3 regions of the Paenarthrobacter sp. NPDC058040 genome follow, and region 2 is predicted to be linked to each of the others. Evidence: predicted binding sites of a transcription regulator. Region 2 holds the regulator's gene; each other region holds the start of a gene.
What was found. Region 2 encodes LexA, which represses DNA repair genes until DNA is damaged. Its sites were predicted from a motif close to TCGAACANNTGTTCGA; they were not measured.
Positions count from the first base shown of each region.

Region 1: the regulator LexA is predicted to act here: its motif matches at 2,320-2,335, upstream of ACFVSJ_RS08005 (LysM peptidoglycan-binding domain-containing protein).
Region 3: the regulator LexA is predicted to act here: its motif matches at 7,158-7,173, upstream of ACFVSJ_RS18080 (tyramine oxidase subunit B).

Region 1 covers NZ_JBHVRN010000005.1:35,775-45,988, reverse strand. The annotation lists gene ACFVSJ_RS08025 (CpaE family protein) at 1-585, opposite strand, end outside; gene ACFVSJ_RS08020 (SAF domain-containing protein) at 582-1,226, opposite strand; gene ACFVSJ_RS08015 (helix-turn-helix domain-containing protein) at 1,378-1,593, shown strand; gene ACFVSJ_RS08010 (hypothetical protein) at 1,634-2,068, opposite strand; gene ACFVSJ_RS08005 (LysM peptidoglycan-binding domain-containing protein) at 2,348-3,067, shown strand; gene ACFVSJ_RS08000 (Rv3235 family protein) at 3,201-3,620, shown strand; gene secA (preprotein translocase subunit SecA) at 3,708-6,449, opposite strand; gene ACFVSJ_RS07990 (winged helix-turn-helix domain-containing protein) at 6,492-7,772, opposite strand; gene hpf (ribosome hibernation-promoting factor, HPF/YfiA family) at 7,803-8,531, opposite strand; gene ACFVSJ_RS07980 (ComF family protein) at 8,676-9,695, opposite strand; gene ACFVSJ_RS07975 (LpqB family beta-propeller domain-containing protein) at 9,764-10,214, opposite strand, start outside.
Region 2 covers NZ_JBHVRN010000001.1:577,118-587,331, reverse strand. The annotation lists gene ACFVSJ_RS02615 (SseB family protein) at 1-695, opposite strand, end outside; gene priA (bifunctional 1-(5-phosphoribosyl)-5-((5-phosphoribosylamino)methylideneamino)imidazole-4-carboxamide isomerase/phosphoribosylanthranilate isomerase PriA) at 695-1,438, opposite strand; gene ACFVSJ_RS02605 (hypothetical protein) at 1,470-1,628, opposite strand; gene hisH (imidazole glycerol phosphate synthase subunit HisH) at 1,629-2,354, opposite strand; gene hisB (imidazoleglycerol-phosphate dehydratase HisB) at 2,351-2,977, opposite strand; gene ACFVSJ_RS02590 (histidinol-phosphate transaminase) at 3,041-4,168, opposite strand; gene ACFVSJ_RS02585 (LysM peptidoglycan-binding domain-containing protein) at 4,258-4,617, opposite strand; gene lexA (transcriptional repressor LexA) at 4,971-5,717, shown strand; gene ACFVSJ_RS02575 (ATP-dependent DNA helicase) at 5,778-7,835, opposite strand; gene hflX (GTPase HflX) at 7,828-9,390, opposite strand; gene ACFVSJ_RS02565 (class I SAM-dependent methyltransferase) at 9,917-10,214, shown strand, end outside.
Region 3 covers NZ_JBHVRN010000013.1:44,881-55,094, reverse strand. The annotation lists gene ACFVSJ_RS18125 (glycoside hydrolase family 15 protein) at 1-220, shown strand, start outside; gene ACFVSJ_RS18120 (hypothetical protein) at 236-565, opposite strand; gene ACFVSJ_RS18115 (hypothetical protein) at 686-1,492, shown strand; gene ACFVSJ_RS18110 (dihydrofolate reductase family protein) at 1,520-2,152, opposite strand; gene ACFVSJ_RS18105 (RidA family protein) at 2,314-2,715, shown strand; gene ligD (non-homologous end-joining DNA ligase) at 2,791-4,035, shown strand; gene ACFVSJ_RS18095 (pyruvate dehydrogenase) at 4,054-5,802, opposite strand; gene ACFVSJ_RS18090 (MBL fold metallo-hydrolase) at 6,044-6,856, shown strand; gene ACFVSJ_RS18085 (hypothetical protein) at 6,865-7,146, opposite strand; gene ACFVSJ_RS18080 (tyramine oxidase subunit B) at 7,294-8,427, shown strand; gene ACFVSJ_RS18075 (ammonium transporter) at 8,520-9,809, shown strand; gene ACFVSJ_RS18070 (helix-turn-helix domain-containing protein) at 9,872-10,214, opposite strand, start outside.

The sequences.
Region 1 (10,214 bases), on a different contig from region 2:
GCTCGCGCCGTAACTGTCGGCGTCAACCAAGATCACTGAGTTCCCTGCCGCGGCGAGTTCAGCAGCGATGTTGACCGCCACCAAGGTTCGCCCCGGCGCGCCCGCCGGCCCCCAAACCGCGATGATGCGCCCTGGATTCCCCACATCGTCTTGAACAGCCGCCTCCACCGGCGGCAACGATTGGAAAGACAGTTCGGCGAATCCCGCATCCAAAGAGGACTTGGACCGGCCGCGTTCCCGCTGCATGTCCACGACCTCTGAAATTCTTCCGGCCAAATCAATCGGCCCGATGTCCAATGCGGCAGGAGCCGCGCCAATGGACTCCAGGCGCATGGCCTCGGCCGGATCGTCCGTCAGGACCACAATGGAAACTCCGACGATGTCCAGCCGGTCCACCAAGGAGGCGGTCAGCTCGCTGGAGCCTTCCGATACAACAGCGGCCTGGGCCAGACCACTTTGGCAGGCAGCCATGAGCTCGGCCAGTTCCGAGCAACGCCGAACAACTGTGACTGGTCCGTGCAACCGTTCGAGTCCACCAACAAGGGCTTCGGTCGCCTGGCCCAACGTAATCACGGCAATGCTCATCGGCCTGTGCCCGAGGGATTCCACACCACTGACACCCTGGCAGCGTTTGCTTGCGCCCCCAACAACGCGGGCATCTGCTGGTCGGTCACCAGTACCAGGACAACGGTGGCCTTGGACGCGCCGAGGGCCGTGGAGCCCGGCGTGACCTGTGATATCTCGGCCCCGGGCAACAAAAGCGTTGGCTGGTCGTACGCACGCTTGGAACCGGGCAATGCCACCCATACATCCACCCGCGCACCGGCCACCACCTGCACCGGCAGCGGTTCTTCCACAGAGATGGCCACTGGTTTGCGGTTGAGCGCCTCCGCCTGGCCAAGACTCTGACGCGGCACCAGCTGATCTTTCTCAACCCGCTGCAGCGCTACCTTGCCTTCCGTGACACCTTCCGCCACCGCCAAGTAGGCTGTCTCCACCTCGTCCAGCCGCACATTGACCACCTTGAGATCATCACGGGTGACCCGTTGGCCCACTGCGATTGGCTCACGGGCAGCAAACATCTGCGTGGTCTTATCGGCCGACCCGATGACCGCAATGACGCAGGATACAGATGCGAGAACCAACAGGATTCCAGTGAGGAGGCGGGGGTCCCTCCATGAGGGCCTCTTGAGCCTCGCACCCGCACTCGTGTTATCTCGGTCCATTCGCGGTGCTCCCCCAGTCAGTTATGGCAGGTTGTCGTCAGGCCTACCCATTCTTGCCGGAGGGGACGGGCGCCCCCAAGCCAACCGATGCAAAGTGCCGGAAATTGTGGATAACTGCACCAAACCAGCCAACCAGTGGCAAAATATACCCATGCCCCGTTTCCTGACTCTGGCGGACGTCGCCGAACAATTGCAGATCAACTCACCCCAGGCCTACGCCCTGGTTCGCAGCGGCGAGTTGAAGGCCATCCAGGTCGGAGGCCGCGGCCAATGGCGCATCGAAGAGAAAATGCTCGAGCAGTACATTGAGGAGCGCTACGCAGAAGCGAGCCGAATGATCGAAAGGTCCAGGACCAAAAGCGCCTAGCCACTCCAGCGATGCCTGCAGGGCGGTTGCGCGGGCCGCCCTAGAAATCTTGTCGTGCGGTGGAACAGACCGCCGCCAATGCACCAAAGGGCACCGTGATGACCGAGTCCACAGCCCCGGCCCGCCTCGCTTCGCCCCTTGTCACGGCCACGTCTACGTAGTCCTGTCCCGCCCTGTCAATCACGCCCACGAAGACACGGCTGGCCTGCCCGGTCGAGGCTACGTGCACGGAGACCTCCATCCTGCCCCGGGCAAGTCCCCTGAGTGCGCTGGCCAGCCCGGGTCCTCCGCCACCGCCCGGGGATGTTTTGCGGACCAGCCGTCCCAGGCCTTCGATAAAGCAGACGGACCCCCAAGGCACCAGCCACTGGCGGTGGCCTTGGGCAAGAACCAGCCAATCCTTGCCCAAGCGTCCAAGCACTCCTGCAAGGCGGTCCCCACTCGAAAGTACGAGCACCAATTCATGGCCTATCACGCCGCGTAACCTGTCCCCCAGGCTTAACTGCGCCAATTCAACACGGGCGCGCTCGGAAATTTCCGCTTCCTGCGCCCGGGTGCCCTCCTCGGAAAATTGTGCTTCCAAATCGTCAAATAGAGAGTCCCACCTCATCTTCCCAGAGTAGGCTCTACACCAAGCCCGCGCCAAGATCGGACCCGGCACCCTGTACATCGATTGGACAAACCGAACAAAGCATGTCAAAAATTGGCTAAGTGCATCAAATGACATCAAACATGTGATCTGAATGGGGGCGGAATGGGCCGGGACAATTCTCTTCGATGGAACGACGCTGCCATCGCCGGGATAATCCTCGGGCTGGGCCTGCTCTTTGCTCTCACGGGACTGCTGACGGATCGGGAGCATGCTGCCGGACCCCAAGCCCTCGGTTTCGACCGCTTGCTTGGCCTCACGGCCAATGTCCTTGGCCTCGCGATTGTGGCGTGGTGGCTCTTGACCTTCGGCCTTGCCCTCCTGGCCGCCGTACTGCGAAGGACGGGCCGCAAGTCCAGCGCCAACGTGGTAGCCAAGTACAGTCCCGGGTTCATGGTTCGCCTGGCGTTTGCCTTGCTGAGCGTCAACCTTTGGGGAGGGCCGGCAGCACAAGCCGAAACGCCACCCGAACCTGGGTGGCAACCCGCGCCCGTTAGTACAACTGCCCATAGGCCCGCCGAATGGCAACATTCTGAAGCCCACTTCGCACCTCAATGGAAGCCACGGGCGCCACTCGTCGAACCCGGACTTCTGGGCCGCTCCGCAGCCAGAACCAATGCCTTGGCCCCTTCCAGCAAAGCCAGCGTCGTTGTCAAAGACGGCGATACACTCTGGGCCATCGCAGCCCGCTGGTCCGGCCCAATGGCCACCGACGTGGACATCGCGATGGCCTGGCCACGGTGGTACGCAAGCAACCGCCCTACCATCGGGGATGACCCCTCGGTCCTCCGCCCGGGTCAAGTGCTGCAGCCTCCGCCGGACTGAACCACGAACAACAAAAACTGAACGCTGTCCGCTCAGGGACACCGTTTACCCATCCAAAGTCAATCCCAGAAAAAGCCAATAGAGCCAGGCCATCCCCCGCCGGGCTGTGAACGCCTATTCCTGAGGATTGACCATGACTGTTACCACGGCACGCCGTCCCGCGGATGTCCCGACACCGACACAAGTGGCAAAGCGAGGCGCCGGTGCGTCGAACATCGACATCCGCTTGGTGGCACGAAGCATCGCACAAGCTGCCGTTGAGGTCATTGCAGGCACGCGGCCTGTACAACAGCTTGCACGGTTTCTCGAAGCAGACTGCTATGTTGCGCTCCAGCACCGGGCCGGGCTCACACGGGACTTCGTTGTACGGTCCAGGGCCCCGCAAAGGATCCATCTCAGTCCCATGGTCCGTTCCGTCCGCGTTTGCCGCATCTCGGACGAGGTCCACGAGGCCAGCGTCGTCGTGGCAGAGGATCTTCGGTGCCGGGCCATAGCCATGAGGCTCGAGCTCTGCGATGGCGCCTGGCGGGTCACGGCATTGGAAATCGGCTGAGGCCACACCGCCAAACAAGAAGGCCCGGGACCGTTCGACGTGAACGGTCCCGGGCCTTTTCGCCGCGTCAAAGCAGCGCGTGAATGCCTACCGGCGCTTCTTCTTGGCTGGCTTCCGCTGCTCCTGGGCGGCTGCTTTGGCGGGGTTGCCGGAGCGCCCCGAGGTCCTGCCTTCGATGCGCGTTTGCGTTGCCCCATCCTCGCCGGGAGCCGTGTACTGCAGCTGGGCCGGCTTTTCGGGAGCCTCCAAACCAGCTGCCCGGATCTGCGGATCATGGTGTTCAGTGTGCGCACCAGCAGCGGTGTCGTCTGCGACTACCACATCCTCCGCCGGCGTGACCTCAACCTCGAGGTTGTACAGGAATCCGATACTCTCCTCACGGATGGCCTCCATCATGCTCTGAAACATCGTGAAGCCCTCACGCTGGTACTCGACCAACGGGTCACGCTGTGCCATCGCCCTGAGGCCGATGCCTTCCTTGAGGTAATCCATCTCGTAGAGATGTTCCTGCCACTTGCGCCCCAAAACGGACAGCACAACGCGACGTTCAAGCTCCCGCATGCTCTCGGAGCCGATGGCTTCCTCGCGCCCCTGGTAGACCAGCCGTGCGTCAGAAAGGATTTCTTCACGAAGGAACTCAGCCGTGACCTTCGATTTACCTCCGGCCTCGTCAATGATCTCCTGAGCAGTCACCGTCGCCGGGTAAAGCGTCTTGAGGTTGGACCACAACTGGTTGAAGTCCCAATCGTCCCCCGTTCCCTCTGCTGTCGCAGAGTCGATAAGGGCATTGATGGTGTCTTCCAGGAAGTACTGGACTTTCTCATGGAGATCGTCACCTTCAAGAATCCTGCGGCGGTCTCCGTAGATGGCTTCACGCTGACGGTTCAGGACGTCATCGTATTTAAGGACGTTCTTGCGCTGCTCAGCATTGCGGGCTTCCACCTGGCCCTGTGCAGACGCAATGGCGCGGGACACCAGTTTGGACTCCAAGGCGACGTCGTCCGGAACCGAGCTGTTCATGAGCCGTTCGGCGGCACCGGAGTTGAACAACCGCATGAGGTCGTCGGTCAGGGAAAGGTAGAAGCGGGACTCGCCGGGGTCGCCCTGGCGTCCGGAACGTCCGCGAAGCTGGTTGTCGATGCGCCGGGACTCGTGGCGCTCCGTACCCAGGACGTAGAGTCCGCCGAGGTCCAGGACTTCCTCGTGCTCGTCCTTGACAGCCTGCTTGGCAGCAGAAAGGGCCTCTGGCCAGGCAGCCTCGTAGGCTTCGGAGTTTTCTTCCGGATCGAGGCCACGCTTGGCAAGCTCAGCGATAGCAGTGAATTCGGCGTTGCCGCCGAGCATGATATCCGTTCCACGTCCGGCCATGTTGGTTGCCACGGTAACGGCACCCTTGCGCCCGGCCTGCGCGACGATGGAAGCTTCCCTCGCGTGGTTCTTCGCGTTGAGGACTTCGTGTCGGATGCCTTCCTTGGCCAGGAGCTTGGAGAGGTATTCACTCTTTTCGACGCTCGTGGTGCCTACCAGAACCGGTTGTCCGTTTTCGTGCCGCTCCGCAATGTCCTTGACCACGGCGTCGAACTTGACGATTTCATTCTTGTAAACGAGGTCCGACTGGTCGATGCGCTGCATGTCGCGGTTGGTGGGAATGGGCACTACACCCAGCTTGTAAGTGCTCATGAATTCGGCCGCTTCGGTCTCAGCCGTACCCGTCATACCGGAAAGCTTCGAATACATGCGGAAGTAGTTTTGCAGCGTGACCGTGGCGAGGGTCTGGTTTTCAGCCTTGATCTCGACGTTTTCCTTGGCCTCGATGGCCTGGTGCATGCCCTCGTTGTACCGGCGTCCGGCCAGGATGCGTCCCGTATGTTCGTCGACAATCAGGACTTCGCCGTCGAGGATGACGTAGTCCTTGTCCCGCTTGAAAAGTTCCTTGGCCTTGATGGCATTGTTGAGGAAGCCAATCAGCGGAGTGTTGGCGGATTCGTACAGGTTTTGGATGCCAAGGTAGTCTTCCACCTTCTCGATGCCCGCTTCCAGGACACCAACGGTGCGCTTCTTTTCATCGACCTCGTAGTCCACCTCAGGCTGGAGGCGAAGGACCACTTTGGCGAACTCGCTGTACCAGCGGTTGGTATCGCCTTGGGCCGGGCCGGAGATGATGAGCGGGGTACGGGCTTCGTCGATCAGGATCGAGTCCACTTCGTCCACGATCGCGAAATTGTGGCCCCGTTGGACGAGTTCGCTTGAATCCCACGCCATGTTGTCGCGCAGGTAGTCGAAGCCGAATTCGTTGTTGGTGCCATAGGTGATGTCAGCGGCGTACTGTTCGCGTCGAACAGCGGGATCCTGGTTGGACAGGATGCAACCGCTGGTGAGTCCCAGGAAACGGTAGACGCGTCCCATGAGTTCGGACTGGTATTCGGCGAGGTAGTCGTTCACGGTGACAACGTGTACGCCCTTGCCAGTGAGCGCGTTCAGGTACGCAGGAGCAGTGGCAACGAGTGTCTTGCCTTCACCGGTTTTCATTTCGGCAATGTTGCCCAGGTGCAATGCGGCACCACCCATAAGCTGGACGTCGAAGTGCCGCATACCCAGGGTTCTCGAGGATGCCTCACGGACGGCGGCGAACGCCTCGGGGAGGAGGTCGTTCAGGGCTTCGCCGTCCTCGTGCCGGGAGCGGAGACGGTCGGTTTCCTCGCGGAGTTCGGCATCGGAGAACGTCTTGAAGGAGTCCTCAAGGGCATTGATGGAATCGGCATAGTTCCGCAGTTGCTTGAGGGTTTTTTTATCACCCGTGCGGAGAAGTTTTTCGATTAGTGATGCCACGTGAAATTGCTCCCAGTCTCATGCTGCCGAATTCTGGCTGTTTCAGTCTACGGGAGAGACCAAGGCCACGCTGTCGGTTTTCCCTGTCAGCGGATTGTCCGCCGGGTCCTTCCAGGCGGGCCCAACTGCCATGGCGTCGGCAAGGTCCGCGGCAAGATCACCCACGGGTTCCACTGCTATCTCCTGCAGCCCCAACCATTCAGCCATGAGCCTGAGCTCTTCGGAAAGCTCGACGGCGGTGTCCGCCGGGGCTCCCGGCTCGCCAAATGCCGAACGCACCAGGAGTCGTCCGGTGGCCCTGTCTGCTTTCAGGTCCACCCTGGCCACCATTGCTTCCCCCAGCAGGAACGGCAGTACGTAGTAGCCAAAACGCCGTTTGGCCGCCGGAGTGTAGATCTCAATGCGGTAATGGAAACCGAACAGTTCCTCAAGGCGACGGCGCTCAAAGACCAGGGAGTCGAAAGGACTCAGCAACGCCCGTCCCTCGGCTTTGCGCGGGACTCGGGCTTCCACGTGCCGGTAGGTATCCCGGGCCCACCCTTGCACCGACACTTTCTCGAGACGCCCTGCGTCCACCAGGCGCTGGACCGACTCAGCACCGGCTTTCACCGGCGTCCGGAAATAGTCGGCAAAACAGCGTACTGTACCGATCCCGTGGGCCCGGCCGGCGGCCTCGATCAGTCTGTCCATGGATTTCTCCACGTCCGTGGACGCGGAGGGTGTGCCCGGATAGACCCTCGATGTCAGGGTGTAGCGCCGTTCGAACTGCGGGGTCCTGGATGCTGCCGAGACCCGGCCTTCCTCGAACAAATGCTCAAGGACCCGTTTTACGACGTTCCAATTCCAGCCCCAGTTCTCTCGTCCCGGGTCCTCATCATGTCCAAGTTTGGCGGTCAATTCAGCAGCCGTCATCGGTCGGCTTCCCGCCAGCGCCGCCATGATCCGGTCTTCCATGTCCGAACGGACGGCCGGATCCATGCGGTGCGCGCCCACCCAAAGGCGTTTTTGCCACAACAAGAGGTCCTGGAAATGCTCCGGCCTGATGAAACTCGCCTCGTGCGCCCAGTACTCCATCATCTTTCGGGGTGACCGCCCCGCCAGGGATTGCAGGATTGTGGGGTCGTAGTTCCCCAGCCTTGAGAAGAAAGGCAGGTAATGGCTTCTGGCCAGGACGTTGACCGAGTCGATCTGGACCAGTTGCAGTTGGGCAAAAGTCCGGCCCACCGCCCGCTTGGTGACGGGTCCGGTGGGCCGGGCTTTTGCTAATCCCTGTGCTGCCAACGCTGTCCGCCGTGCCTGGGAGAGGCTCAGCGAAACAGTCATGGAAGTCCTTTCGTAGGGGACGACCGTGCCTTACCTGGCGGTGGCCGCCTGGTCATCGGAACGGTATGCGTGGATCTTTTCCTCAACGGCGTCCTCGCCCGGTTCGCACGTCGAGTCAAGGGTAATCACACCATAGGTCCAGCCACTTCGCCGGTAAACCACGGATGGTGCGTTGGTTTCCTTGTCCAGGAACAGGTAGAAGTTGTGTCCCACGAGCTCCATGTTGTCCACTGCGTCGTCAAGCGTCAGTGACGCGGCCGGGAATACCTTCCGCCGGATGAGGACGGGTGAGTCGCCGGCCGGGATGTCGTTCTCGATGTCGTACGGTGACGGTTCGTCAGCCTGCAGTGCGGGATCCTGGTGGTTGCCCGCTTCGGCGTAGATCGGCTCGCTGGCGCTTGCGGGCTCGAGGGATGCTGTTGCTTCGCGTACGGCCTTGGGCGTGTGCCGCCCGTGGTGCACCTTCTTCCTGTCCTTCGCGCGACGCAGCCGCTCAAGCAGCTTGTTGTACGCGAGATCGAAGGCAGCAAATTTGTCAGCGGCTGTGGCCTCGGCACGGATCACGGGGCCTCGGCCCAGGACGGTCACTTCAACGGTGAGCTGGCCAGGTGTCTGGCGCGGATTGGTTTCCTTGGAAACCTTGGCGTCTACCCGCTGGACCTTGTCCCCAAGCGATTCGATCTTTGAGATTTTCTCGCCGGCGTATTCGCGAAAGCGATCGGAAACTGTCAGGTTTCGTCCGCTGATCATGAACTCCATGGTGCCCTCCAAATAACTCAGGTGACACGACAACGACGCTGTTTGGGGCCGGGTCTGACGGACAGTCGAGCCCCTTTCCGAGCCGCTATCGACAGGTACATCTGTTCTTGGTACCCACAACCGACGTTAGTTCATCAGCACGAGTTATTCACCCTTTAGCCACTTATTTTTTGTTTGCGTCTTGCTCGCTGCAGTGGGCTCGTCTTCCGCAGTAAAAGAGGCGTAGGCTGGTGGCCTCGTGGCCGCCAGGACAATGGCACCGCAAACTGTCATACCGGCCGCCTCCAAGGCCCTGCTGGCCTCCGCGAGGGTGGCCCCGGTTGTCAGGACGTCGTCCACGATCAGGCATCTGCGTCCACCGATTTTGGACCGGAAACCAGGCTTCACAACCATGGAGCCCGAAACCCGCCGTGCCCGTTCCCCACGTCCGAGTCCTTTCTGGCCGCCGGTGGCATGCAGCGCCGCCTGCCCAACGATTGCGCCCAAAACCGTGCCCCATACGCCGGTAAGCGCCTGCCAAAGCGGCCTTTCGCCCAGTGGGCCGCCTTTCCTTCGCAGGGCATCCACCATGCTGCTGTCCCCCAGCATGCGTCGACGGCGAACCGCGGCGAGAAGGAGGTGGACAGGACTGAATCCACGTTTCCGGAACGCCTTGCCGCTGCTGGGGACCGGAATGAGGATCAGCCCCTGTTCCGGCCCCACGGCAGCTTTGAACGCCTTGGCCAAGCATGGGCCCAAGACCGCTGCGAGTCGCCCCTGCCCACCACGCTTGAAGGACAGGATTGCTTGGGCAAGCTCATCCCGGTAAGGCCCCGCCGCGACCACGCCGAGCCTGGCGGTTCCATCGAAGTCCATCAGAACAGCCGCTTCCTGCTCGGCCCGAAAAGGGTGCCTGCACAGCAAGCGGATCCGTTTGGCGCACATGGCACACAGCACGGTGTCCTCCACCCCGCAACAAACACATTCCACAGGAACCAGGAGGTGCAGCAGCTCGGCAGCGGCCAGCTGGCACGTCTCCCCCATCCTGCCAACAAGGCTGGCGTATTCGCCACGGCGCGGAGCCACGACGGGCCCAACTCCCCCAAGGTCGGGATCTACGATTGCTTTCCGGCGTTTCGGAGCATCACGGTCGGCATGCCGACGCAGGGGGTACAGGGAAGCCATGGTTCAAGCCTGCCCGCGTGGGCCACGCCCGGGCACCGTTGCCGGGGGGTATGTGGAGAAACCGGGGCCTACCCGGGGAATGCCGGCTCCGTGGGCCCCTTCAGCTGCAGTTCCCATCCGTTCCCGACGCGTTGGAAGACTCCGGCTGCCGACTGGCCGAAGATCTGCTCTGAACCGTTTCCGGCACTCAGGCTGGTCAGTCCGTCCCACGGTGCGAGTTGCTGGGGGTCTCCGGAGGCAAGCGAAAGCAACTCCGGTACCACCGTCCCGGTTGCCGAAGCGGTCATGACAGCCACAGTGGACCCGTTGACCCATACCCCTTGGTCGGGCGACGAACCGGTGAAGAGGGTGATGGGGGCCGTGAGATCCTTGGGCGTGCCATCGGGGTTCCGTACGATGCCGGAGACTTGGACAGCTGTCTTGCCGTTGGCCACCGAGATGATCAACGCCCTGGCACCCTCGCGCGAGACCCTGAACTCCTTGACGGTCCTTCCGGACAGCCATGCGGGAGTCACTGTT
Region 2 (10,214 bases):
TGGCGACCATCGGCCGTCAGGGATGCGACGCCGCCACCGGGCTGCGTCTCAAGCCTGCGGACCGAGCGGAAACCGGAAACCGTGGAAGCGAGAGCAGCCTCCAGTTGATCATCCAGGTAGGACGGCGTCCAGTCCTGCTGCCGGGCAAGCGCCCACATGGCCGGCCGCCGCACCACGAAGGTGAAATCGGAGCCCGGGTCCAAGACCAGCAGTTGTGCGCCCTCGGACACCGCGGAAAGCGCCGCCCGGGCCGCGTATACAGCCACAGGACGGGCTTCCGGATGCCACCTCTCCAGAGCGGCCGAGGATGTAAAGACCGGCATGGCCGTGCGCCCATCAGGGGCCTTGAGCGTGACCAACGCCATATCGGCCTGCTTGTCCGCGTGGAGGCCATCCACGCCGTCGGCTTCTTCGGCGAGCGTCGCGACCACCGGCACAAATACCCGGGCCGTGGCAAGCGACGCCACTACCCCGGCTTCGCTTCCCGCGCCGGCAAGGAGGGCCGCGACTGCAGCCAGGTAACCGGAATCGGCCGAGCCGTCGTCGTCCTCGAAGTTGTGGATCTTTGCAGCCTCGCCGCTCAGGCTGCGTCCCGCCCAGGGCTGCCCGGCAGAGTCAGTGGCACCGCCCGCTCCGGCCAAGGCGGCGGCAATGTGCCCGGGAAGCTCGCGGCGGTGTTCCTGGTGTCCGGCCATCAGCGGCGGCCGGCGACGTCCAGCGCTTCGGGAAGCGTGAAGGCACCGGCGTACAGCGCCTTGCCCACAATCGCACCTTCAACGCCCAGCGGGACCAACTCGCGGAGGACCCGCAGATCCTCGAGGCTGGAAATACCACCGGATGCAACCACGGGCTTGCCGGTCTTCTCCACCATCTGGCGGAGCAGGTCAACGTTGGGACCCTGCAGCGTGCCGTCCTTGGTCACGTCAGTGACCACGTAGCGGGCACAGCCGGCGTCCTCCAGGCGGGCCAGGACCTCCCAGAGGTCGCCACCTTCTTTGGTCCACCCGCGGCCGGCCAGCGTGGTTCCGCGGACGTCAAGCCCGACGGCGATCTTGTCGCCGAAGCGCTCAATGGCACGGCGGGTCCACTCCGGGTTTTCCAGTGCGGCCGTGCCGAGGTTCACGCGGGCAACACCAAGGGCCAGGGCACGCTCCAGCGACTCGTCGTCCCGCAGCCCACCGGAGAGTTCCACCTTCACGTTGAGCTGGGACACCACGTCGCTGATCAGGTCCGCGTTGTTGCCCCGGCCAAAGGCGGCGTCCAGGTCCACCATGTGCACCCACTCGGCTCCGGCTTCCTGCCAGTTCAGGGCTGCTTCCAGGGGCGTCCCGTAGCTGGTTTCCGAGCCTGCCTCCCCCTGCAGGAGGCGGACCGCTTGGCCGTCAACAATATCGACGGCGGGAAGGAGTTCCAGAACGGACTGTGCGGAGGTGGTCATGTGGATCCTTGCAGTTGATGGGAACGCCGGGTCAGTTGCCCGGAAGCGTCAGGAGGTAGGCGGCCAGGAGGGACATCCCGGCCAGCGCGTAAAAGGAAATGGAAACCCAGAGGGGCTTTTTCTGCTGGTGGAAGGAGATGCCTCCGCCAACCAAGAGGCCGGCCAACCCCATGAGCACTACGGACCACATTCAGGCGGCGCCTTCGGGCTTTCGGAGGCCGTCAACCCAGTTGCGCAGCAGCCGCGCCCCGGCATCGCCTGATTTTTCCGGGTGGAACTGGGTTGCGCACAGCGGTCCGTTTTCCACTGCCGCGATGAACCGTGCCCCGTGCTCGGACCAGGTCACCTTGGGCGGGGCCATCCGGGGCTGGACCACGTCGAAGTTCCATTCCTGCACGCCGTAGGAGTGCACAAAGTAGAACCGCTCGTCCTCAACGCCCGCGAAGAGCTTGGACCCCTCGGGCACATCCACCGTGTTCCATCCCATGTGCGGAACCACGGGAGCGGGCAAGAGCTCCACCTTGCCCGGCCACTCGGCCATTCCTTCGGATTCGGTGCCGTGCTCCACGCCGGCCTCGAAGAGCACCTGAAGGCCAACACAGATGGCGAGGACCGGGCGACCGCCTGCTACACGGCGACCGATCATCCGGATGCCGTCCACCGCCTTGAGTTCCTTCATGACAGTCTCGAAGGCGCCGACGCCGGGAACCACCAGCCCATCGGCGTTCAGCACGTCCTCGGGCTTGGCGCTCAACACCACGTGGGCACCCGCGCGTTCCAGGGCACGGACAGCCGAGCGCACGTTCCCGGAACCGTAATCCAGGACGGTCACCGTGGGCTTCCCGTCGGGCGACTCCGGCTTGGCGGCAGCGGACGCATCCGTCACCGCACCGTCCTTGAGGATCTGGTTGCTCATAGTGCTCCCTTGGTGGAAGGAATGCCCTCCACGCGGGGGTCGGACTCAAGAGCGGCACGAAGAGCGCGGGCAAAGGCCTTGAACTGCGCTTCGACAATGTGGTGCGGGTCGCGTCCGGCCAGGACGTTCATGTGCAGGCAGATACCCGCGTGGAGGGTGATGGCCTCGAACACGTGCCGGGTCAGCGAGCCTGTGAAGTGCCCGCCGATCAAGTGGTACTCTTGGCCCGCAGGCTCGCCGCCGTGTACCAGGTAGGGTCGGCCCGAGACGTCCACCACGGCGTGTGCCAGTGCTTCATCGAGCGGGACGGTGGCTTCGCCGAAACGTCGGATACCGGCTTTGTTTCCCAAAGCCGTACGAAGGACCTCGCCGAAGGTGATGGCCACATCCTCCACCGTGTGGTGGGCATCGATGTGGGTGTCCCCCGTCGCCTTGACCGTCATGTCGATCAGGGAGTGCTTGCACAGCGCCGTCAGCATGTGGTCGTAGAACGGGACCGAGGTGCTGATGTCCGAGACACCGGAACCATCCAGGTTGATCTCCACCAGGACAGAAGACTCACTGGTGGTGCGCTCCATGCGCGCAGTACGGGCAGCGGACGGCGTGGCGCCGGTTTCGCTCATGGGAGGAACGTCCTTAACACGAAATGGGAAATGGATCTATGGATAAGTCTAAGTGGGTGGCTTTCAGCCTTGCCCGGACGCCGCATTGGCGTCGCCGGCCAGGAGGGCTTCCAGCGCTTCCAGGAAGGCCGTGGTCTCCGGTTCGGTGCCGGCGGTAACCCGCAGGTGGCCAGGGATTCCAACGTCACGGATCAGGACCCCCGCATCCAGCAGCCCCTGCCAGATGGCGTGCGGGTTCTCCAGTCCACCGAAGAAAACGTAGTTGGAGTCCGAGGCCGCAGGCTTCAGGCCCATGCGAAGCAACTCTGTAACGATGCGGTCCCGCTGGACCTTGATGTCCTCGACGTCGGCCATCAAAGCCTCGCGGTGCTGCAGGGCCGCCAGAGCCGTAGCCTGGGTCACTGCCGACAGGTGGTACGGCAAACGGACCAGCCGGAGGGCATCGGTGACCTCGGGAGCCGCGGCCATGTAACCGAGGCGTGCCCCCGCCAAGGCGAAAGCCTTGCTCATGGTGCGCGAAACGATGAGCCGCTGGCGGCCTGGCAGCAAGGTCAGGGCGCTGGGCGTATTGTCGTGGGCGAACTCGTGGTACGCCTCATCCACGATCACGATTGCCTGGCTTGCTTCTCCGGCTTCATAGACAGCCTCCACGACGTCCAGGCCAAGACCCGTTCCGGTCGGGTTGTTGGGCGAGCACAGGAACACGATATTGGCTCCCGTCTCCGCCACTTGCGCGGCTGCAGATGCGGCATCCAAGCTGAAGTCCTCGCCCCGCACGCCACGAACGTATTCCGTGTCCGTACCGCTGGCCAGGAGTGGATACATGGAATACGTGGGAGGGAAGCCGAGGGCCTTGCGGCCAGGACCACCGAAGGCCTGCAGGATCTGCTGGAGCACCTCGTTGGATCCATTGGCGGCCCAGATATTTGCGGGAGTCAGTCCGTGGCCCAGGAACCCGGCCAGCGCTTCGCGGAGCTCGGTAAATTCACGGTCCGGGTAGCGGTTCAATCCGGTAGCGGCGGCAGCAACTGCTTCGGTGATCGCGGCTTGGACGTCGGCCGGGACCCCATGGGTGTTCTCGTTGACGTTGAGCAGAATCGGAACATCAAGCTGCGGTGCGCCGTAGGGGCTCAGCCCACGCAGATTGGTCCGGAGGGGAAGTCGGTCGAGTCGCTCAAGCTGGTCAGTCACCCCAACAGTTTAAGGGGCGCCGCTGACTGCCTTGTAACTGTGACGCCGGACGGGGCCTGACGGGGACCTCCCTTTGCCGGCTGGACCGGCTAATTGGCGGGTACGAACAGTTGCTGGCCCGGGGTGATCCGTCCACCGCGGAGGTCGTTCAACTGGATGATCTCCGCGATGACATCCCTCGGATCGCGCTCGGGAGCAGCAGCGCCTGCAATGCCCCACAATGACTGTCCCGGCTGCACGGTCACGCTGACGGCAACCGGCGGCTGAAGCTGCGACTGCGAATCCGAAGCCTTGGCAGGCGAGGTGAGGAAGCCCGCAAAACTCAGCAGTGCGGCCACCAGCAACATCGCGGGGATGCCAAAGAAAACGATCCGCCCGCGCCGTGTGAGCCGGATGCGGGTGGGTGCCGGCGCGTTGCGGAACTCTTGGAACGTTGTTACTGCGGACATGAGCTGAGCCCTTCTGAGCGATTGCCTGGCCCCGGAAACCCGGAACCCTGCTGCCGATACCTTGTCTTCACCGCCGCGGCGGCGATGTTCGAACACTTTCTTCGAACATCGAAGCTGCGTTTCGGATTTATAGAACACATATTCGAACCTTGCTACGACATTTTTAGCACTTATCAACGAACGGTGTCGAGACTCGCTAGAACAAATGTTTGATAAACGCTTGTGCCTGGCCTAGGTTTGAGGGAAGAAACAAGCACGGATTCAGTGCATCAGGAGGGTCTGACATTTTTCGGACCCACGTCCCCGGAAGCGTGCAGAACGCGACCGGGCGGAACGGAAGGGCGATGGCGAACATGGCAGCGAAAGCCACAGGCGGCGGGGCACCCCTGCGGAGCCATCAGCCCCCCAAAAGTCCCAAGAGCCTGACCGTCCGTCAGAAGAAGATCCTTGAAACCATCCAGCGTTCAGTCAACGAGAATGGCTACCCGCCCAGCATGCGCGAGATCGGGGACACCGTTGGGCTGGCCAGCTTGTCGAGTGTCACCCACCAGTTGTCCCAGCTGGAAAAGCTCGGATACCTGAGAAGGGACCCTAAGCGTCCCCGGGCCATGGAAGTCCTCATGCCGTTGACCCTTGACGGCGGTGCCACCATTCCAGGCGTCGAAGCTCCTGCCACATTGCGCAGCGCCGGTGGGCTGGCTGTTACGGAACTGGCAAGTGCCAGCGACACCGCCTTGGTTCCCTTGGTGGGCCGCATCGCCGCCGGTGGACCGATCCTGGCCGACCAGACCGTTGAGGATGTCCTGCCCCTGCCCCGGCAACTGGTGGGCCACGGCGAACTCTTCATGCTGAAAGTGGCCGGTGACTCGATGATCGACGCAGCCATTTGCGATGGCGACTGGGTTGTTGTCCGCAGGCAGAACGACGCCGTCAACGGCGACATTGTCGCAGCCCTGCTTGACGACGAAGCCACGGTGAAAACCTTCCGCCAGCGGGACGGCCACACCTGGCTGCTCCCCCAGAACACCCAGTACGAACCCATCCTTGGCGACCAAGCCACCATTATGGGCAAGGTCGTTTCGGTACTGCGCTCCCTCTAGGAGCAGTTACTGCGGGCAGCGACGCCCGCAACAGCCGAGGCAAGGGCGCACACGGCGGACTCAGCGCCCCGTCCGGGCCAGCCTTTCCAGCGCACCATGGACGATCTTACGGTCCGTCGTGGCCCAGAAGGGCGGCAGTGCGGCCCGCAGGAATCCCCCGTACCTTTCAGTGGAAAGCCGCGGATCGAGGATCGCCACCACGCCCTTGTCTCCCGTCGACCGGATCAGTCGTCCGGCGCCCTGGGCGAGGCGGATGGCAGCGTGCGTCGCCGAAACGGCCATGAACCCATTTCCACCGGATTGGGCAACAGCTCGTGAGCGCGCCGTCATGAGGGGATCGTCGGGCCGCGGGAAAGGAATCCGGTCGATGACCACCAGGCGGCACGAGCCACCCGGCACATCCACGCCCTGCCACAGTGACATGGTGCCGAAGAGGCACGTGTCAGGTTCGTCGGCGAATTGCTTCACCAGGGCTGCCATGGTGGATTCGCCTTGGCACAGGATGTCCACATCAAGGCGCAAACGCATGGCGTCAGCGGCTTCCTCGGCTGCGCGCCGGGAGGAGAACAGACATAATGCTCCTCCGCCGGATGCCCTGATGAGGTCCTCCAGTTCGTCCAGTGCTTCCGGGGACGTTCCCCTGCCGGGCTTCGGCAAGTGCTTCGCCACGTAGAGGACGCCCTGCTTCGGGTAGTCGAAAGGTGACCCCACATCCAGGCCAGTCCAGCTTGGTGCGCCGTCCCCCAGCAGGCCAAGCCCGCCGGCAGCAGGCTCGAAGGCGGAACCGATGGCCAGCGTGGCGGAGGTCAGGACCACCGTGTGGCCAGCGAACAGGCCTTCCCGCAAGCGGCCGGCGACACTCAGCGGTGCGATATTGATGAGTGCGGGAGCAGTCTCATCGGGCTGCGAGTAACCCTGCTGGGGGTCGAAGGTGCTGTTTCTTGAGAACCACACCACTTCACGGTTTTCCTTTGCGGCAAGCAAACGCTCAGACAGTTCAAGGATGAGCATGAGCCGCGAACGGGCCAGCTGGCGTCCACCGTCCACCGCGTTGGACGAATCCGTCTTCGAATCGGACAGCGCTGCCCTGGTGGCGTCGCGCAACTGGTCCAGGCAGTCGAGTTGTTCGTCGTTGAGACCGCTGGGCACCAGCCCGTTGGGCACGCCCATGATGGCCATATCCAGCCTGTCGGCAGCGGCGTTCAAAGCATCGACGGTAATGGCGGTGTGCTTGCGCGCGCTGGACGCAGCAGCATGGATCATGGCTACGGACAACTGCCCGGACACAGCCCCGGTGACCCGATCCTGCAGTTCATGGGCTTCGTCCACCACCACCACGTCATATTCGGGCAGGACAGCCAATCCTTCGAAGGCACTCACGGCCAGCATCGCGTGGTTGGTGACCACCACGTCAGCCTCCGCCGCCCGGGCGCGCGCTTGCTCGCTGAAGCATTCTTCAGCCATGGGGCATTTTTGCGCCCCCAGGCATTCCATGGAGGTCACGGAGACCTGCCGCCAGGCCCGGTCCGTGACACCCGGCATCAATTCGTCGCGGTCGCCGGTGGCGGTCTTCTCCGCCCACTCGCGCAGGCGCACCACTTCCTTGCCCAGTTGTGACGACGGCCCGCCCACGGATGCCGCGAAGTGCGGCACGCTGGTGTCCTCGCCGAGGGAAAAGAGCTGGCCCTCGGATGGTTCTTCGCTGGGAAAGCCCCCCTCGAGCTTTTGCAGGCACACATAGTTGGCCCGGCCCTTGACGAGCGCCACGTTTACCGGCCGTTCCAAGGCGGGGTTGATGGTCTCCAGCAGGCGGGGAAGATCCCTCCCGACAATCTGGGTCTGGAGGGCCAGGGTGGCGGTGGACACCAGCGTCGGCTTGTTGCTGTCCATTGAGTGGGCAATCAACGGGATCAGGTAAGCCAAGGACTTACCCGTCCCCGTCCCTGCCTGTACCAGCAGATGCTCGCCGGACTCGATGGCCCGGGCAACGCGCTTGGCCATTTCATGCTGGCCTGTGCGGCTCTGGCCGCCCATGCCCGCAACAGCTTTGTCCAACAACTCCAGGGTGAACTTCTCCCCCACCGACGCAGCGGGTTCCGCCGCCACCTTCTCAACCATTGCTGACGAACGACTCCAGCTCGGCAGCCAGGCCTTCACGGACCAACGCCACCACGCGCGTGCCGTTTTCCTCGTGCTCAAGGCTGAGGATTTCGGCATCGGAGTTGTGGAGTTTGTTGATCATCTCGCCGCGGTTGTAGGGAATGAGCACCTCCAGGCGGACGCCCGGCCGAGGAATCGACTGGCTGATGGTCTCCAGGAGTTCAGCGATTCCCTCCCCCGTGCGCGTGGAGACCACGGCGTGCCGCGGCTCCTTCTGCCGGAGACGCTCAACCACGAAGGGATCCGCCACGTCCACCTTGTTCAGGACGATGATTTCCGGAACCTTCCGGGCATCGACTTCGCTGAAGACCGTCCGCACGGCGGCGATCTGCCCTTCCGGATCCGGGTGTGAGGCATCAACGACGTGCAGGATCAGGTCTGAGTCCGCCACTTCCTCAAGCGTGGAGCGGAACGCTTCAACCAACTGCGTGGGCAGCGAGCGGACAAACCCCACGGTGTCGGCCAGGGTGTAGCCGATCCCGTCCGGCGTCTGGGCCTTGCGGACTGTGGGGTCCAGCGTGGCGAACAGGGCGTTTTCCACCAGGACACCGGCATCCGTCAGGCGGTTGAGCAGTGAGGATTTGCCGGCGTTGGTGTAGCCGGCGATCGCTACGGAAGGCACGGCATTACGACGGCGGTTGGCCCGCTTGGTCTCGCGCGCCGGCTTCATGGCGGCGATCTCCCGACGCAACTTGGCCATCCGGGTACGGATACGGCGGCGATCCAGCTCGATCTTGGTTTCACCGGGACCACGCGAACCCATGCCGGCGCCGGCGCCACCCACCTGGCCACCGGCCTGGCGGGACATGGAGTCACCCCAACCACGGAGCCTGGGGAGCAGGTACTCCAGCTGGGCCAGTTCCACTTGGGCCTTGCCTTCGCGGCTCTTTGCGTGCTGGGCGAAAATGTCCAGGATCAACGTGGTCCGGTCAACTACCTTGACCTTCACGATGTCTTCCAGGCCACGTCGCTGGGACGGCGAAAGCTCGGTATCAACCACTACGGTATCGGCACCGGTGGAAGCAACGATTGCTTTGAGTTCCTGCGCCTTGCCCGAGCCCAGGAAGGTTCCGGGATCCGGTTTGGTACGGCGCTGGACCAGTCCGTCCAGTACCTCGGAGCCCGCGGTTTCGGCAAGCGCCGCCAACTCCCTGAGGGAGTTCTCGGCATCAGCCAACGTGCCCTCGGTCCAGAGCCCGGCAAGGACTACGCGTTCAAGGCGCAGCTGCCTGTACTCGACTTCAGTGACGTCCTCGAGTTCCGTGGAAAGGCCCGCCGTCCGGCGGAGCGCACGGCGTTCGGCGAGGTCTTCCTGCTCGCCATCGTAGATGCTGTGCTCTTCATCAAGCGTGGAGATTGCTTGGGCTTTGCCAAACACGCCCTTGGCGTCGGAATCCCCGGACGCCTGCGCTGGTACATCCTTGGACAGAATCCGGTCGATGACGGCCTGGATTTCTTCAGGACTCATGTCCTGGGCGTCGGAATCGGATCCGGAGTGCTTCTGGGTGGTCATGGTCTCCTTAGACTGTTCGGCAATTCCAGAATAGTGCTGTTTGCTGTGCGGCGCTTCGGTATTCGCGCTGGGCTGACGTGCTTGGGCCAAGTGGGCCTCCTGTAGGGCTGCCGGCAGCCGGCGGCAATGTGGCTGGCTGGCCATGGCGGAGTTGTGGCGGTTCGATCCGCGGGGAGGTCCTGTCCACCTGAAGAAGGCGCAAATTCCCGAAGGTGCCCACGCATATCCAGTGGAACTGGTGAAGCCAGTACCGGAGGGTGCGGCAAAGACCGGGAATTGGGAGATCTTCTGAGTGTCTGCTGCCGCTAACGGCGAGCAGACTGGCCGGGGAACCTACCGGGCGGAATGGACGGCGCTGGTCACGTAGAGTGATCCGGTTGCGTTGTCCTGCATCGCGGGCGGTGCCGTAGTTCGGCTGGTTACTCAAAGATCAAGAACATGCCTTCCACAGTAGCATCGTGTGTCAAACCGGCTCACCCGGCCCGCAGTTTCCCAAGCCGCCGATCGCCAACTAATCTGGCAAATTATGGAGTCTGCACACTATTTCAGCGCCCAACCCGCCGGTCCCTTCACCCGCAAGCCCTTGACGGTGGAACTCGCCGGCGCCACCCGGCACCTGCAGACCTCCTCGGGAATTTTCAGCCCGGATGGCATAGACAAGGGCACGGCAATTCTGCTGTCTGATGTCCCGCCGCCTTCACCCCGCGGGAACCTGCTGGATATCGGCTGCGGCTGGGGCCCAATTGCCCTGACGATGGGACTGATGGCCCCATCCGCGCAGGTGTACGCCGTCGACGTCAACGAGCGCTGCATCGCCCTGACGA
Region 3 (10,214 bases), on a different contig from region 2:
TGCCCGGACAGGACGCACGGACGATGCCAAACGCCTCATGGACAAGCTGGTGGGACTCAGTAATGAGCTTGGACTCCTCGGTGAAGAGTACGACACGGAAAACCAACGGATGGCAGGCAATTATCCGCAGGCTTTCTCGCATCTGGCACTGGTCCGCGCCGCAGATGCGATGCATGGTGTGGACCTGCTGAGCCTGGCAAGCACAACGCAGGCCGGTTAGACCCTCGCTGTGGATTCAGGCGGCGGCGCCTGGTTCCACCGAAAGCTCCCAGTCATCGGCATTTCCGGTGCGGCAAGGAACTGCACTGGAAACGACATAGTCCCGGGCGGCGGGCCCCACCATCCGCAGGCCCACCAGGACCCAACCGCCTTCATCGTGGCCCCAACGGAGCCGGTGCCGGCGCAACGTGGAAAGGAACCGGCCTTCGGGTTCCCTCGGAACGTCCGAGATACGGCACCAGCTGATGTAGAGGCCGTAGAGGGTATCGAGGTCCATGCCCTCGTCGGTGTCTTCTTCAATCACCAGGGTTTCCTGGATGAAGCGCGCGAAAGTATCTGTGGCCATGACGGCCTCCAAAGGGGATGAAAGGCAAAGACCGCCGGGCTGCATCGGCGAAGGAGCCTATCCCCCCACGCTACGCATACCTGTCCTGCACCACAAGGGCAGGAATAGACTGGTGGGACAATGACCGGTAACCCAGCCCGTCTTTTCCTTGGTGCCGCGGTGGCGGCGACCCTTATGGCCGGCTGTTCAGCCGCTCCGGACGTCTACGCTCCCCCGGCCCCGCAGGAAACGTCAATCAATCAGCCAGCCCCGGTCGAATCCCCGCCGGCCCTGGCGGGCGGTTCCGCGCCCGCCGCGACGGCAACCCCGGCCGCGGGGCCCCAGCCGTTTGCGTTCAACCTGTACGAGGACGGCGATTTCGTTCCGCAGTACACCTTCGAGTGGTGTGTGGCAGCGAGCATCCAAATGGCCCACAACCTGGTCCAGCAAGGCGGCGCCGGCACGTGGGCCGGCCAAGCCCAACAAGGGGAACTGTGGGACATGGCAAGGGTGCGTTCGTCCAACGCATTCAATGGAGCCAACCCCATGGGCTGGGCCGCTGTCCTGGGGGAAGTGGGTATGGGTCCCTATCAAGTGGTGAGCATTCCGGGCTTCGAGGACGCGCTGCGAACGGCAGCCCGTGCAATGGCGGATACTGGCCGGCCCGTAGGCCTGGTGATGTGGAGCGGCCGCCACGCATGGGTAATGAGTGGTTTCGATTCAGTCGGCGATCCACGGATACACCAGGACTTCCAGGTAACGGGAATCAGGGTAATGGACCCGTTGTACCCGTACGGCAGCGGCCAATGGGGCCCATCACCGGCGCCAAATACCTTGCTGGCTCCCGAACAGTTGGCCACCCAGTTCGTGGTCCGCGAGCCGCGGCGTTGGAGCAGCGAATTGCCGGCCGGATATATGCTCGTGCTGCCGCGACAGGTGGGGACTTAGTGGTCGACCTACCGCTCAAGCCGACGCTTAGGCTCGGCCGGGCGGCGGCCCATCGATGACGGTGGGGATGTACTCCAGAAGCTGCGACCGCCCATCGAACGTCCTGCTGCTTATCAATTCCAAGGCGACATCCGGATAGCCGTCGTAGATGCGCTCGCTGCCGGTCCGCCCGGTGATGACCGGGAAGACCACCAGACGAAACCGGTCCACGAGTCCGGCAGACAACAAGGACCGGCTCAAGCTGAGGCTGCCCAGGGTGCTCAACGTGCCCGTACGGGTGCGTTTCAGTTCCTGCACCGCTTGCACCGCATCGCCCCGCACCAGTTCCGTGTTGGGCCAGGCAAGCGGTTCCTGGAGGGTGTTCGAGAAGATCACCTTGGGCATTTCGGCCAAGCCGCCCAGGCTGGCGCCCTCGTCTTCCGAGAAATCGGAGGCCTGATCCGCTGCTTGCTGGGAGAGGCTGGACATCACCCGGTACGTATTGGCGCCCATGAGCAGGGTGATGTCCTTCTGGCCTTCTTCCTCCAGCCAAGCCAGATATTCTGGCCCTTCCAATCCCCACCAGCCGGGCCAGCCCTCCCCCGAGGCATAGCCATCCAGCGAAATGATCAGGTCCACCATGAGTTCGGCTGACGTGTTTCCTGTTGGGTTTTCACCCATGGCTGGCTCCTTGCTTGGCTGCGTTCGCTGCGGGGTGGTGGCGGCCATGCTACCGCCGCCATGTTGAGCCGTTCAAGATCCTGCGCGGGTGGGCCGGCTTCGGGCCGTCGCCTCGTTCCCGCATGGACCACATTCCCGGCATTTGGTGGCATCATGGCCGCATGACTTCCGTTCAGCGGCTAAGGCCTGAAGGATTGGTAATCAGCCCCGCGTTCAGCCACGTCGCGGTCGTTCCTCCCGGAGCCACCACGATCTACGTCGGGGGGCAAAACGCCGTCGACGCCGAGGGGAAGCTGGTGGGTGCGGACGACGTCGCCGTTCAATCTGCCCGCTCACTCGCCAACGCGAAGACGGCTCTTGAGGCGGTGGGGGCAACGCTCGCGGACGTGGTGCAGTGGACTGTGCTGTTCGTTGACGGTGCAGACCTGGCTGCGGGCTACGGTGCCATTGCTGCGGAACTCGCATCCGACGAGCCTCCGCTGGTCACGGCTGCGCGGGTGGCCGGCTTGGGCGTTCCGGGCGCCCTCGTCGAGATCAGTGCGGTAGTCGCCGTCGTGCGTTGACACCCAGCTGATAACCGCAGCCGCGGGCCGCCGGGACCTCTGGTCCGGCCATTCGATCATTGCTAGCGTGGCGCCATGAGCCCCTCGAAGACCCCGCCGGAGATTCTCACCATCGATGAGTGGGACGTCAGTATTTCCAGTCCTGACAAGGTGGTGTTTCCTGAACCGGGCATCACGAAACTCGATCTCGTCCGCTATTATCTGGCCGTGGCCGAAGGCGCCTTGCGGGGTGCCGGGGGACGTCCGATGGTGCTCAAGAGATTTCCCAAGGGCATCAACGCTGAACCGTTCTTCCAGAAACGCGTACCGGAGAATCACCCGCCCTTCATCGACACAGCAACCCTGCATTACTCCTCGGGTACGTCGGCCGAAGAAGCGGTGGTCAGGGACGCCGCGGGACTCGCGTGGGTTGTGAATCTGGGATGCCTCGACCTCAACCCGCATCCGGTGCGCGCAGGGGATCTCGACCATCCCGACGAACTCCGGATCGATCTTGACCCCATGCCAGGGGTGGATTGGTCCCAGATCGTTGAGGTGGCCTACGTGGCAAGGGAGGTCCTCGATGACGTGGGCTTGGTGGGCTGGCCCAAAACCAGCGGCTCGCGTGGCCTCCACATCCTGGTAAGGATCAGGCCTGACTGGGACTACCGCCAGGTGCGGCTCGCGGCCGAAACCTTGGCCCGCGAAGTAGAGAACCGCGCGCCCGGGCTCGCCACTGCACGCTGGTGGAAGGAAGAACGCGGCGAAAGCGTATTCGTGGACTTCAACCAAAATGCCAAGGACCGGACGGTCGCCTCGGCCTACTCGGTGAGGCCGCTTCCCGATGCCAGGGTCTCCACTCCCCTGACCTGGGACGAGATGGCGACGGCCCGGCCCGCTCAATTCACGGTGCTGACAGTACCGGCGCGCTTTGCCGAGCGTGGTGATCCCCATGACGGAATCGACGACGCCGTGGGAGCCCTGGACGGACTCTTGGCGTTGGCCGCCGAACTGGGGCCTCCGGAAAAGGCTCCCCGCAGCGGCGACGGGTCCGGACGCCGGCAATCAACCATGCCGCTCATCGAAGTGGCCAGGACCAAAACCAAACCTGAAGCCTTGGAAGCACTTGAGCAGTGGAAGGCCACGCACGCGGACATCGTTCCTGACCTTCATCCCGCCGACGTTCTGGTGGACGGCATGCGGGGCTCGAGTTCCCTCTGGTACCGCGTGCGGGTCAACCTTCAGCACGTTCCGGAGGCAGACCGCCCCGGACAGGAGGAGTTGGTTGCCAATTATGATCCGTGGGCCGGCAGGGAATGGCCTGGCCGGTCTGGATCCTGAATGCGGTGGATTGCCGGTTTAGTGCCTGGGTATGTTGCGCAGGTTGCTTCGAGCCATGCTGACGGCCTCGCCGGCACCCCGGTTCAGCACCACCTTGGACATTGCCGTGGCGAAGCCGATCACCTGCGACCCTGAAATCTTGGGTGGGATGGACAATGCCTGCGGGTCGGTGATCAATTCCACCAGCGCCGGTCCGGGATGGGCGAACGCCGCGCGGTAGGCCTCTTCGATCTCTGCGGGGTCGGTGACGCGGACTGCGTGGAAACCCAGGGCCGAAGCAACAGCAGCGTAATGGGCGTCAGGAACATCCACGCCAAAGTCGGGAAGGCCATCCACCAGCATCTCCAGCTTGACCATTCCAAGCGTCGAATTGTTGAACACCACCACCTTTACCGGAAGCTTGTGGGACGCCACCGTGATGAGTTCGCCGAGCAGCATGGAGAGACCGCCATCGCCGGAGACTGAAACAACCTGCCGCCCGGGATAGGCCAGTTGGGCGCCGATGGCATGCGGAAGCGCGTTGGCCATGGAGCCGTGCAGGAAGGAGCCAATCAACCTTCGTGTACCCAAGGGGTTGATGTACCGGGCAGTCCAAACGTTGCACATCCCGGTATCGGCGGTGAAGATGGCGTCCTCGGCGGCTACTTGGTCCAACAGCGACGCCGCATATTCCGGGTGGATGGGCTGCTTCTTCTCCACTTTGCGTGTGTAGGCGCCCACGGCCTTGTTCATCAGACGATCGTGCTTCTTCAGCATCTGGTCGAGGAAGCGGCGGTTTTCTTTCGCTTTCACCAAGGGCAACAGGGCCTTCAGTGTCGGGAGAACGTCGCCATGGACGGCAATATCGACGTCGGTGCGCCGCCCCAGGCGCTGCGCGGCCCGGTCCACCTGGGCAGTGCGCGTATCCGGCAGGAACTGGTCGTACGGGAAATCGGTTCCGAGGAGGATCAGCAAGTCGGCGTCCTCGATGCCTTCTGCCGCAGCCCCGTAGCCCAAGAGGCCTGTCATGCCGATATCGAACGGGTTGTCATACTGGACAAAGTCCTTGCCCCTGAGCGAGTGCCCTATCGGGGCCTTCGCGAGTTCAGCCAACGCAATCAGCTCCGCGTGGGCACCCTCGACCCCCGCCCCGGCGAATATGGCCACCTTGCCGGCGTCGTTGATGGCGTCCGCCAGGGCCTGAAAGCTTGCCGGATCCGGCACCAGCGTAGCCGGGCGGAAGGTGGCCGGCCGCGGCGTAGGCGCCGTGGCCTCAAGGCCGGCAATGTCGCCCGGGAGCGTCACGACGGCAACTCCCCCCAGCGCCAGCGCGCTCTGTATCGCACTGTGCATGACCCTCGGAGCCTGCTCGGCGGTGCTGACCAACTCCGAGTAGACGGAACATTCGTTGAACAACCTGTCCGGATGGGTTTCCTGGAAAAACCCGCTGCCGATCTGTTTGCTGGGAATGTGCGAAGCAATGGCGAGTACCGGGGCGCCTGTGCGGTTGGCGTCATACAGGCCGTTGATCAGGTGCAGGTTACCGGGACCGCATGAGCCTGCGCACGCGGCGAGCTTGCCGGTGAGCTGTGCTTCTGCGGCCGCGGCGAAAGCCGCCGCTTCCTCGTGCCGGACATGGATCCAATCGATGCCGCCCTTGGCAGCGCCTCCGGTTTGCCGGACGGCGTCCACTATGGGGTTCAGGCTGTCGCCCACGATCCCGTAGATCCGCTGCACGCCTGCAGCCTGGAGTTGTTCGATGAGCTGGGTGGCAAGTTCCTTGGCCATGTGTGCAGACTCCCAAGATTGTGGTGGTGGCTGACACGGCCAAATATAGTCTCCCAAGATCAACGCACCCCCGGGCTGCGTGGAGTGGGCGGTTGCCCCGGCGCGGTGCCTGTTCCCGCCCACATGTGCGTCTGCGAGCGCGGGCAGCCTCTTCCAGGGCGCGCGGGTCTGCCATAGTCTGGGGCAATCCGGCCTGCGGCCCCAGGTCAACGGGCAGAGACTGTGTGAAGGTGGGACAAGGATGTTGATCTGCGGTACCTGTGCCGTTGAACGCGACGAGCCTGCGCCGGAACGGTGCCCTATCTGTGCCGACGAGCGGCAATATGTTCCTGAAGGGGGACAACGCTGGCTCACCCTTGATGGTCTGCGCGAAGCTGGGCAACGGCTGGTCTTCAAGGAGAATGAACCCGGCCTTTGGGGTATCACCGCCGAACCCAAGGTCGGGATCGGCCAGACGTCCCAGTTGGTGGTAACTCCGGTAGGTTCTCTGCTCTGGGATCCGGTTGGCTTTGTGGATGATGCCTCCGTGGCGACGATTCTTGGGCACGGCCCGGTCCTGGCTGTTGCGGCCAGCCATCCTCACATGTTTGGCGTGCAGGTGGAGTGGTCGCGCCGTCTTGGTGGAGCGCCAATCCTTGTCCCGGAGGCTGACCGCCGGTGGCTCGGACGCCACGACCCCAGCATCACCATCTGGTCCGGCAGTACGACCCTTGCCGAGGGACTGACCCTTCATCAGACGGGCGGGCACGTCCCTGGCAGCTCGGTGGTCCATTGGTCCGCAGGAGCCGGGGGCAAGGGTGTCCTGCTTACCGGCGACACGGTGTTTCCGAACCCTGATCGTCGCTCGGTGGCGTTCATGCGCAGTTATCCCAACCACCTCCCGTTGTCGGGAGCAGTGGCGCTACGGGTTGCGGAGCAACTGGGTGAGTTGGAGTTCGACCGAATGTACGGCAACTTCAACAACGCCATCACTTCGGAGGCAAAGGTTGTGCTCAGGGCGTCCGCGCAAAGGCACGCCGCTTGGGTGCGCGGGGATTTTGATGATCTGACCTGAGGGCCCGGTCAGAGGGGCCGTCCTCGCCACGATTCCTCGTCTACCCGTTTGATTTGCCGTGCCGGGAACCATTGGACGTGGTATGCGCGACCGTCATCCACCCATTCGATCAATCCGTACGACCTGGTGTATTTGATGGCGCGACCGTAGATTTCGCCGACCCGGACCAGTGGCTGGTTGCCTTGCTCCAGTTCAATGATCTTGCCGTCGTCCGGCTTGGGATGGTCATTGTCCGCTTCCAGTTGGGCCAGCATGCGGGCGAACGCCTTGGAGTCTTGCTTCGGTCTCATGCAATCAAGATTAGAACATATGTTCGAACGCGGCTCGGTGGGGTTGTAGAAGTTACACACCCGAAACGCGGACTTGACGCTCTTGAAACTCCACATGAGTTTACTGGCAGTTATCAGTGTTTCCCATCAAGAACTTAGGAATATCGCATGTCTACCCACATCAACTTCCGCTACCTCAGCGAGCCCGACATGATCGAAGCCGGCGTCGGCGACCTTGTCCGCTGCACCGATGTCATGGAAGAGGCCCTCGTCCTGCTGCGTCAGGGTGACTACCGGATGGCCGGCGAAAACGGGAACTCCCACGGTGCGATGATCACCTTCCCGGCGGCCCCGGAGTTTGAGGGAATGCCGAAAGACGGACCGGACCGGCGTTTCATGGCCATGCCCGCCTACCTCGGCGGCCGCTTCGGGACGTCGGGTGTGAAGTGGTACGGGTCCAACACCGAAAACCGGGCCAAGGGTCTCCCCCGCTCGATCCACGTGTTCGTCCTGAATGACCGCGACACCGGTGCACCGTTGTCGATCATGAGCGCCAACCTGCTCAGCGCCTACCGGACCGGCGCGGTCCCGGGCGTTGGCGTTAAGCACCTGGCCAAGGCCGATGCGAAGGTCGCCGCCGTCGTCGGACCCGGAGTCATCGCCCGCTCCGTCCTCTCCACCACCCTGGCCCTGCGCCCCTCCATTGACACCCTCTACGTCAAAGGCCGCAGCACCGGCAGCACCCAGGCCTTCGTTGACTGGGCCCAAGCCACCTTCCCCCAGCTGACCAAGGTCGCCGCAGCTGCAACCATCGAAGACGCCATCGCCGAGGCCGACGTCGTCATGGCCACCACCTCAACCGACGCCGCCGGCAGCGACGCATTCCCCTACTTCCCCAAGCACGCCATCAAGCCCGGCGCCCTCCTGCTCCTGCCTGCCGCGGCCCGCTTCGACGACGACTTCCTCCAAGGCGACGCCCGCCTGGTCATCGACGCCGAAGGCCTCTACCGGGCCTGGCTCGAAGAATACGGCCCCACCGCCTACCAGATCCTCGGCATCCCCGGTTCGCACTGGTTCGGGCTCCTGGAAGAAGGAAAGATCCCCGCCTCGAAGATCGAAGAGATCGCCGACATCGCCACCGGCAAACTCCCGGCCCGCCGTGACGACGAGGAAATCATCCTCTACTCCGTCGGAGGCATGCCCATCGAAGACGTAGCCTGGGCCACCGACCTCTACCGCACCGCCGAAGAAAAGAACATCGGCACCGTCCTCAACCTCTGGGACACCCCCGCCCTCGCCTAAGCACAAGAAACCCGCGTGGGGGCAGAGGTCACCTGCCCCCACGCGGACCAATCAACCGCCTTCACCAACTGCACGAATGAAAGGGGTTTCCCATGGACACGGGAAACATCGCCTGGCTGCTGGTCAGCTCGGCCCTGGTTTGCTTGATGATCCCCGCCCTCGCCCTCTTCTACGGAGGCATGGTGGGCTCCCGCCGCATCCTGAACATGATGATGATGTGCTTCGGCGGCGTCAGCCTCGTCGCCGTCCTCTGGGCAGCCTTCGGCTACTCCGCCGTTTTCGGAAACTCCATCGGCGGCCTCGGCCTCATCGGTGACGTCACACAGTTCCCCGGACTGGAACAACTCCTGGCCGAGGATCCCAACGCGTCACTCCCGCCAGCCCTGTTCGCGGCGTTCCAACTCTTCTTCGCCGGGATCACGACAGCCATCATCGCCGGAGCCGCAGCCGGGCGCATGAAGTTCGGCGCCTGGATGCTCTTCGCCGCGCTCTGGGCCACCGTGGTCTACCTGCCCATCGCCCACTGGGTGTTCGCCTTTGATTCGGCAGACGGCAGCGTCACCGGTGGCTGGATTGTAAACAGCCTCAAGGCCATCGACTTCGCCGGCGGCACCGCCGTCCACATCAACGCAGGAGTCGCAGCCCTTGCCCTCTCCCTGGTCCTCGGACGCAGCGCGGGCTGGCCCACAAGCGAACACGTCCGCCCCCACAGCCGGCCCCTCGTCCTCGTCGGCGCCGGACTCCTCTGGGTCGGCTGGTATGGCTTCAACGCCGGATCCGCCCTCGCTGCAGGAAACACCGCCTCGGTCGTCTTCCTCACCACCTCAGTGGCAGGCGCCGCTGCGCTCCTGGGCTGGATCGCCGTCGAACGCCTCCGCCGCGGACGCGCCAGCAGCATCGGCGCCGCCTCCGGACTCGTCGCCGGACTCGTAGCCATCACCCCCGCCTGCGGCGCAGTCAGCCCCCTCGGCGCCATCGCCATCGGAGCCATCGCCGGAGCCGTCTGCTCCCTCGCCGTCGAATGGAAATACCGCCTCGGCTACGACGACTCCCTCGACGTCGTCGGTGTCCACCTCGTCGGCGGCATCATCGGCACCCTCCTCATCGGCATCTTCGCAACCGAAACCGCCCCCAACAAGACCGCAGGACTCCTCTACGGCGGCGGACCCGGACTCCTCGGAACCCAGGCCCTGGCCACCGGCGCGGTACTCCTCTACTCCTTCGTCGCAACCTGGCTCGTGGCGAAACTTGTTCAGGTCACCGTCGGCCTAAGGATCCGCCCCGAAGACGAACTGCGCGGCATCGACCTCACCGCCCACGCCGAAGAAGCATACTTGGTGGATGAAGAGCCGGAGATGCTCGGTTCCCCCTCCCGTTCCTAGAATCCTCACCGCAAGGACGAAGAGCGGCCTGGTAAGTCTTCCAGGCCGCTCTTTGCGCGCTCTTAGTGGGCTGCCACAGCGAGGAACCGGATAGGGAGCTCCAGCAGGCGCAATGGACCGTGGGGGCCCTCGCCTTCGAACACCAGCGAATCCCCAGGGGTCAGTTCGTACTCGTAGGACCCATGCCCATAAACCATCCGCCCCTCGAGCATGTAGATGAATTCGGTGCCGGGGTGCTGGAACTGAGGGAAAACATCGGACGCGCTGGTCAGAGTCACAAGGCTGGGCTCGATCGCGTGTGCACGACGCTTCAGTGATCCGAGGGAACGGTATTCATGGCCGTGGCGTGTACCGCTCCTGACAGTGACGCTTCCTTCGCCGGCGCGGGTCAGCGTGGCTTCACGC